Linked DNA regions of Mesorhizobium opportunistum WSM2075. The protein of the gene in region 1 interacts with the protein of each later gene in a pairwise test. Links are inferred from orthologs where the notes say so. Each region holds a gene or a part of one and is shown on either strand. Other genes may lie near its edges. The genes, in order: uvrA and uvrB.

What was found.
Region 2: the proteins of uvrA (region 1) and uvrB interact in binary tests that used the Escherichia coli proteins (3 or more experiments, as listed by UniProt). The link is inferred for Mesorhizobium opportunistum WSM2075 from one-to-one orthologs.

The regions. Positions count from the first base shown.
Region 1 is NC_015675.1:4,301,819-4,305,603, reverse strand. The notes cover bases 29-3,501. They hold uvrA (excinuclease ABC subunit UvrA), read left to right. Parts: upstream 29-379; coding sequence 380-3,301; downstream 3,302-3,501. UniProt on the Escherichia coli protein: The UvrABC repair system catalyzes the recognition and processing of DNA lesions. UvrA is an ATPase and a DNA-binding protein. A damage recognition complex composed of 2 UvrA and 2 UvrB subunits scans DNA for abnormalities.
Region 2 is NC_015675.1:2,416,610-2,420,611, forward strand. What follows is about bases 1-3,690. They hold uvrB (excinuclease ABC subunit UvrB), read right to left. Parts: upstream 3,372-3,690; coding sequence 201-3,371; downstream 1-200. Other genes in these bases: MESOP_RS11595 (DMT family transporter), read right to left, coding at 1-27; MESOP_RS11605 (DUF2778 domain-containing protein), read right to left, coding at 3,500-3,690. Outside these bases: more of MESOP_RS11605, read right to left, coding at 3,691-4,002. UniProt on the Escherichia coli protein: The UvrABC repair system catalyzes the recognition and processing of DNA lesions. A damage recognition complex composed of 2 UvrA and 2 UvrB subunits scans DNA for abnormalities.

The DNA.
Region 1 (3,785 bases):
ACATTCGTCTCGAAGCGCAAATCGCACATGCCTGCGGCGTCTCGCAGACCGCCTTGGGGCGGCGAGGCCATCGAAAGACGGCCGGCTTCGTTGACGCCTTGAGACTGCTCCCGTGAGCCGGCGGCGTCAACCGCCTATAGCCGGTTACGGAAAAATGTGATCGCCGGGAGGTTACGTGCAGGTCAGTTTTTGCACAACTTTGTCAGGAGCGTGTTCGGCCTTTGTTCTTTCCGCTTGCCCCTTCGCGCGAAAGACGGTTAAACGACTTCCGTCGGGAGTTGTGGCGTCTCTCGACGTGGCGGCAAAAACACCTACATAGGGGATGGCCGGGAAAAGCCCGCCAATCCCATGAATTCCAGATCTGAGGCGGCGACCGGCGATGGCCGACCATAAATTCCTTTCCATTCGCGGGGCGCGCGAACACAATCTGAAGAACGTCGATCTCGACCTGCCGCGTGACAGCCTGATCGTCATGACCGGCCTGTCGGGGTCCGGCAAGTCGTCGCTTGCCTTCGACACCATCTATGCCGAAGGCCAGCGCCGCTATGTCGAAAGCCTGTCGGCCTATGCGCGCCAATTCCTCGAGATGATGCAGAAGCCTGACGTCGACCAGATCGACGGCCTGTCGCCGGCCATCTCCATCGAGCAAAAGACCACATCGAAGAACCCACGCTCGACGGTCGGCACCGTCACCGAGATCTACGACTACATGCGTCTGCTGTTCGCGCGTGTCGGCGTTCCCTATTCGCCGGCCACCGGCCTGCCGATCGAGAGCCAGACGGTCAGCCAGATGGTCGACCGCGTGCTGGCGCTCGAGGAAGGCACACGACTGTTCCTGCTGGCGCCCATCGTGCGCGGCCGCAAGGGCGAGTACCGCAAGGAGCTCCTCGAACTGCAGAAGAAGGGCTTCCAGCGCGTCAAGGTCGACGGCGTCTTCTATGAAATCGCCGACGTTCCGGCGCTGGACAAGAAATACAAGCATGACATCGATGTCGTCGTCGACCGCATCGTCGTGCGCGGCGATCTCGCCACGCGGCTTGCCGACTCCATCGAGACGGCGCTGAAGCTCGCCGAGGGGCTTGCGGTGGCCGAGTTCGCCGACAAGCCGCTCGACGCCAGCCAGACCGGCGAGGATTCGGTCAACAAGTCGAAGAACGAGACGCATGAGCGCATCCTGTTCTCGGAAAAATTCGCCTGTCCGGTGTCCGGCTTCACCATTCCCGAGATCGAGCCGCGCCTGTTCTCGTTCAACAACCCGTTCGGCGCCTGCCCGACCTGCGACGGTCTCGGCAGCCAGCGTGCCATCGACCCCAACCTCGTCGTGCCCGACGAGAACATATCGCTGCGCGACGGCGCCGTCAGCCCGTGGGCGAAATCGACCTCGCCCTACTACTCGCAGACGCTCGAAGCGCTTGGCAAGGCTTACAACTTCAAGCTCGGCGACAAGTTCAAGGATCTGACCACCGAGGCCCAGGACGCGATCCTGCGCGGCACCGGCGAGCGCGAGATCACCTTCCAGTACGATGATGGCTTGCGCTCCTACAAGACAACCAAGACCTTCGAAGGCGTCATCCCCAATCTCGAACGGCGCTGGAAGGAGACCGAATCCGCCTGGATGCGCGAGGAGATCGAGCGCTTCATGTCGGCGACGCCTTGCCCGGTCTGTAAGGGCTACCGGCTGAAGCCGGAAGCTCTGGCGGTGAAGATCGGCGGCAAACACATCGGCGAGGTCACCGAGCAGTCGATCCGCAATGCCGACAAATGGTTCACCGACCTGCCCGCCCAGCTCAACGACAAGCAGAACGAGATCGCGGTGCGGGTGCTGAAGGAAATCCGCGAGCGGCTGCGCTTCCTCAACGATGTCGGTCTCGACTACCTGACATTGTCGCGCAATTCCGGCACGCTGTCGGGCGGCGAGAGCCAACGCATCCGGCTGGCCTCGCAGATCGGCTCGGGCCTGACCGGCGTGCTCTACGTGCTGGACGAGCCGTCGATCGGCCTGCATCAGCGCGACAACACGCGGCTGCTCGACACGCTGAAGCACCTGCGCGACATCGGCAACACGGTGATCGTCGTCGAGCATGACGAGGACGCCATCCTGCATGCCGACTATGTCGTCGACATGGGACCGGCCGCCGGCATCCATGGCGGCGAGATCATCGCCCAGGGCACGCCCCAGCAGGTGATGGCCAACCCCAATTCGATCACCGGCCAATATCTGTCGGGCGCGCTGGAAGTCGCCACCCCTGGTGTTCGGCGTGAGGCGAAAAAGAATCGCCGCCTGAAAATCGTCGGCGCGCGCGGCAACAATCTGAAGAACGTCACCGCCGAAATCCCGCTCGGCACCTTCACCGCCGTCACCGGCGTGTCGGGTGGCGGCAAGTCGACTTTCCTTATCGAGACGCTGTTCAAGGCGGCCTCGCGCCGCATCATGGGCTCGCGCGAGCATCCGGCCGAGCATGACCGCATCGAGGGCCTCGAATTCCTCGACAAGGTCATCGACATCGACCAGTCGCCGATCGGCCGCACGCCGCGTTCGAACCCCGCGACCTATACCGGCGCCTTCACGCCGATCCGCGACTGGTTCGCCGGCCTGCCGGAAGCCAAGGCACGCGGCTACCAGCCCGGCCGCTTCTCCTTCAACGTCAAGGGTGGCCGGTGCGAGGCCTGCCAGGGCGACGGCGTCATCAAGATCGAAATGCACTTCCTGCCCGACGTCTACGTCACCTGCGATGTCTGCCACGGCAAGCGCTACAACCGCGAGACGCTCGACGTGCTGTTCAAGGGCAAGTCGATCGCCGACGTACTCGACATGACGGTCGAGGAAGGCGTCGATTTCTTCGCCGCCGTGCCCGGCGTGCGCGACAAGCTCGACACGCTGAAGCAGGTTGGCCTCGGCTATATCCATATCGGCCAGCAGGCGACGACACTGTCCGGCGGCGAGGCGCAGCGGATAAAACTCGCCAAGGAACTGTCGCGCAAGGCGACCGGCAAGACGCTCTACATCCTCGATGAGCCGACCACCGGCCTGCACTTCCACGATGTCGCCAAACTGTTGGAAGTGCTGCACGAACTGGTCGACCAGGGCAACACGGTGGTGGTCATCGAGCACAATCTCGAAGTGATCAAGACCGCCGACTGGGTGCTCGACCTCGGCCCCGAAGGCGGCGACGGCGGCGGCGAGCTTGTCGCGTCCGGCACGCCGGAAGCGATCGTGCGCGAAAAACGCAGCTACACCGGTCAGTTCCTCAAGGAGCTTCTGGAGCGGCGCCCCGGAGGCAAGCGCGAAGCGGCGGAGTGAGTATGAACCTCAGAGCGGCCCGCCCAGAGGATCTCGCCGCAATCGTTTCGCTGACGCAAGCGGCGTACGCGCCCTATACCGCGCTGTTCGGCGGACCGCCGATCCCGGTCACCGAAGACTATGCGCCGCGGATCGGGCGGCGAGGTCTGGCTGCTGGAGAGCGGCGGCGAACTGGCGGGCGTGCTCACACTGGAGCGGCATGAGGACCACGCGATGATCTTCTCCGTCGCGGTGTCGCCCGCCTTCCAGGGCAAGGGTTTTGGCATAAAGCTGCTCAATCACGCGGATCAACAGACGCGCTTGTGGGGCCTGCCGGAGATACGGCTCTACACCAATGCGAAAATGGAACGGAACATCGCGCTCTATCTCGCATACGGCTATCGCGAAACGGGTCGCCGGCCCAATCCCTATCGGCCAGGATGGATGCTTGTCGACATGGCAAAACCGATCGACGAGAACACGACGGGCTGATTTTTCTGAACTT
Region 2 (4,002 bases), 1.9 Mb from region 1 along the record:
GTAGGCGGCGATATCCCTGGGTTTCATGGGTGGGCCGGCGGAATGTTGCGTGGAGAGGCGGAATTGCAGCCGTGCGTATCGTTTCCGCCGCTCGGCGGCAAGGAATGGCTCATGGTCCAGAGGTGGTTGCGGCTGGGCGAAGCGGGACGTTAGGAGCGGAGCGCTTTCCCTTCTCCCACAGGGGGAGAAGGAAGAGGCAGCTACCGTCCCGGCCGACCTGTCTTGCCCGGCCGGCGCTTCTCTCGGCGGGCGTCGCCTGGATCCTCATACGAACCGATGCCGGCGCGCTGGCGAATGATTGGTTTGTCGTCGCGATCCTTCGCGCCCCCTTCTGCCCTGCCGGGCATCTCCCCCGGTTGGGGGGAGATTGGCTGCGGCTTGGCGGGCAGCTTTCCTTCGACCGGCTTTTCCGTGCGCCGCACGGTCATCTCGTCGAGCGAGTTCTTCTTGAACAGCGGCTTGGTGGCTTCGCCCGGAATGCCGAAGTCGGAGCCGTGTGCCTCGGACGCCGATTGTTTCTTGAACAGCGAGCGCGATACAGCACCCGCCGGCGTCGGCATATCGGTGCCGGGGCCCATGTCGTCGATCGAGGGTTTGGCAAACAGCGGCTTCTTCACCGGGACAGCGCCGTCGGCGCCCATCTCGTCGAGATCAGGCTTGCGGAAGAGGTTGGGCCGGGCAGCCTTGGCCGCCTCTTCGGCGGCACGCGCTTCCTCGAATTTGCGGAAACGCTCCTGTTCCTCCGCCGTACGATGTTTGGCCACGCCCTTGTTGTGCTTGCCCTTTTCGCGGCCCGAGGCGGGACTTTGGCCTTCCACCTCGCGCGCCAGCGGATCGTCGGAAATCGACAGTTCCATCTCGCGCAGCCGCTTGATTTCGTCGCGGATGCGGGCTGCCTTCTCGAAATCGAGGTTGGCGGCGGCGTCGCGCATCTGCTTGTCCATGGCGTCGAGATGGGCCTTGAGATTGTTGCCCATCATGGCGCCGGCGCTGTCGGTGAACTGCGAGATGTCGGCGCGGACGTGGTCCTTCTCGTAGACCGAATCCAGAATGTCGGAGATGCGCGACTTGACCGATTCGGGCGTGATGCCGTTGGCCGCGTTCCATTCCATCTGCTTTTCGCGGCGGCGGTTGGTTTCGGCCATCGCCCTTTCCATCGAGCCGGTGACCTGGTCGGCGTAGAGAATGACCTTGCCGTCGACATTGCGGGCAGCGCGGCCGATGGTCTGGATGAGAGAGGTTTCCGAACGCAGGAACCCTTCCTTGTCGGCATCGAGGATGGCGACGAAGCCGCATTCGGGAATGTCGAGGCCCTCGCGCAGAAGGTTGATGCCGACCAGCACGTCGAAGGCGCCGAGGCGCAAATCGCGTAGGATCTCGATGCGTTCCAGCGTATCGATGTCGGAATGCATGTAGCGCACGCGGACGCCCTGCTCATGCAGGTATTCGGTCAGGTCCTCGGCCATGCGCTTGGTCAGCACGGTGACCAGCGTGCGGTAGCCGGCGTTGGTGGTCTCGCGGATCTCGCCGACGACATCGTCGACCTGGCTTTTGGCCGGACGCACTTCGACCGGCGGGTCGATGAGGCCGGTCGGGCGGATGACCTGCTCGGCGAAGACGCCGCCGGCCTGCTCCATCTCCCAGCCGCCCGGCGTTGCCGAGACCGCGACGGACAGCGGGCGCATGGCGTCCCATTCCTCGAAGCGCAGCGGCCGGTTGTCCATGCAGGACGGCAGGCGGAAGCCGTATTCGGCCAGCGTCGCCTTGCGCCTGAAGTCGCCTCGATACATGCCGCCGATCTGCGGAACGGTGACGTGGCTTTCGTCGATGAAGACCAGCGCATTGTCGGGAATGTATTCGAACAAGGTCGGCGGCGGATCGCCGGGCTGGCGGCCGGTGAGATAGCGCGAATAGTTCTCGATGCCGGCGCAGGAGCCTGTGGCTTCCAGCATTTCGAGGTCGAAGCGGCAGCGCTGTTCCAGCCGCTGCGCTTCCAGCAGGCGGCCGGCGCGTTCCAGTTCCACCAGGCGCTGCTTGAGTTCTTCCTTGATCGACTTGATCGCCTGGTTCAGCGTTGGGCGCGGCGTCACATAGTGCGAATTGGCGTAGATCTTGACGCTTTTCAGCTCGCCGGTCTTCTGGCCGGTCAACGGGTCGAACTCGGTGATCTGCTCGATCTCGTCGCCGAACATCGAGATGCGCCAGGCGCGGTCTTCCAGGTGGGCCGGGAAGATCTCGATCGTGTCGCCACGCACACGGAACGAGCCGCGGACGAAGTTGATGTCCTGGCGCTTGTATTGCTGGGCGACGAGGTCGGCGAGCAGCGCGCGCTGGTCGAGCCGGTCGCCGATCTGCATCTGGAAGGTCATTGCCGTATAGGTCTCGACCGAGCCGATACCGTAGATGCAGGACACCGAGGCGACGATGATGACGTCGTCGCGCTCGAGCAGCGAGCGCGTCGCCGAATGGCGCATGCGGTCGATCTGCTCGTTGATCGAGGACTCCTTCTCGATGAAGGTGTCGGTGCGCGGGACGTAGGCTTCCGGCTGGTAATAGTCGTAGTAGGAGACGAAATACTCCACCGCGTTGTCGGGAAAGAATTTCTTGAACTCGGAATAGAGCTGCGCGGCAAGCGTCTTGTTCGGCGCCAGGATCAAAGCCGGGCGCTGCGTCTCCTCGATCACCTTGGCCATGGTGAAGGTCTTGCCGGAGCCGGTGACGCCGAGCAGCACCTGGGTGCGGTCGTTGTTCTCGACGCCTTCGACAAGGTCCTTGATGGCGGTCGGCTGGTCGCCGGCCGGCTCGAAATCGGACACCATCTTGATGGCGATGCCACCTTCGGATTTTTCCGGTCGGGCAGGGCGGTGCGGTGTCCACAGCACGCCGTCCTTGTGCAGCGGATTGCCGGATTCGATCAATGCGGAGAGGGCGGCCACCGTCGCGGTGACGCCGCTCGAGGTCATCGTCTCGGCCTCTTCCAGCGAGACGTCGAGGCCGGCGACGGGATTGAGGCCGGCGGCGGTGCGCTCGCGGGCGGTGGCCGCGCCGCCCATCGAGGTGCCGCGCGCCGTGCGTCCCGGGGCGGCGGAGCGCTCGGGTATCTTCTTCGACGGTTTCGGCGATTTGCCGCCGTCGCCCTTGCCGGTCTGGCGCCCTTCTTTCTCCGCCTCCTGCTCTATCTGCTCGGCCCAGTCGGCGATCGAACCGGTCAGCGGCGTGCCCGACAGCTCGGGTTGCGGCATCTCGGCGAAGCCGCCTTTGTGCAGCGGTTCGGAGGCGTCGAGGAAATCGGTCAGCGGACTGCGCCGCTTGGGCGCGGCGCGGTCGTCATTCGCCGTCGGCGGCGTTTTCTTGTCGGGGGATCTGGCCATGTCCCGAATATGGGAGGTCTTGGCCAAAATGGAAAGAGTGGGATGGGGCGGGGCACGCCGCCAGACGCGGCTCCTGACAGAAGGCTGTCAGGAGGAGAAAGCCACGGCCCGTGCCTGTCCGACGCCGATCAGGCGCCGCTTCCGTTGGATGCTACCCGCGTCGCCGATCCGTTCAGGCGCGGCACGACGACCAGGCGCTTGATCTTGCCCTTCTTGTAGGCGGCGAGGAAGCGCGCATAGTCCTTGAAGGCAACGCAGCCGCTGGACTGTCCGTAGCGGCCGCGAAGCAGGTAGCTATGGGCCAGGAAGCCGTCGCGATTGTATTTGTTGCGGCCATCGACCGGGGTGAGGCGCAACGCCTCGACACCGTGAAAGCGCGCCTCGCGCAGCGACAGATTGTAGGTGTTGGGCGGCGTCGGTCCACGGTTCTTCTGGTTGACATAGCGCGGCTGGTCCGTCATGGCGCCGACGCCCGAATGCGCTTCGAGCCTCTCGCCGTCCGGCATGTAAACCATGCCGGCGCTGATGTCATAGACTGCAACGCCGTGTCCGGCACCGCTTCCGGCGCTCGGCCCGTTGAACAGGTTTCTGAACGCCTGGCCAAGGCCGCCCGAAGGCGTGTCCGGCTTGG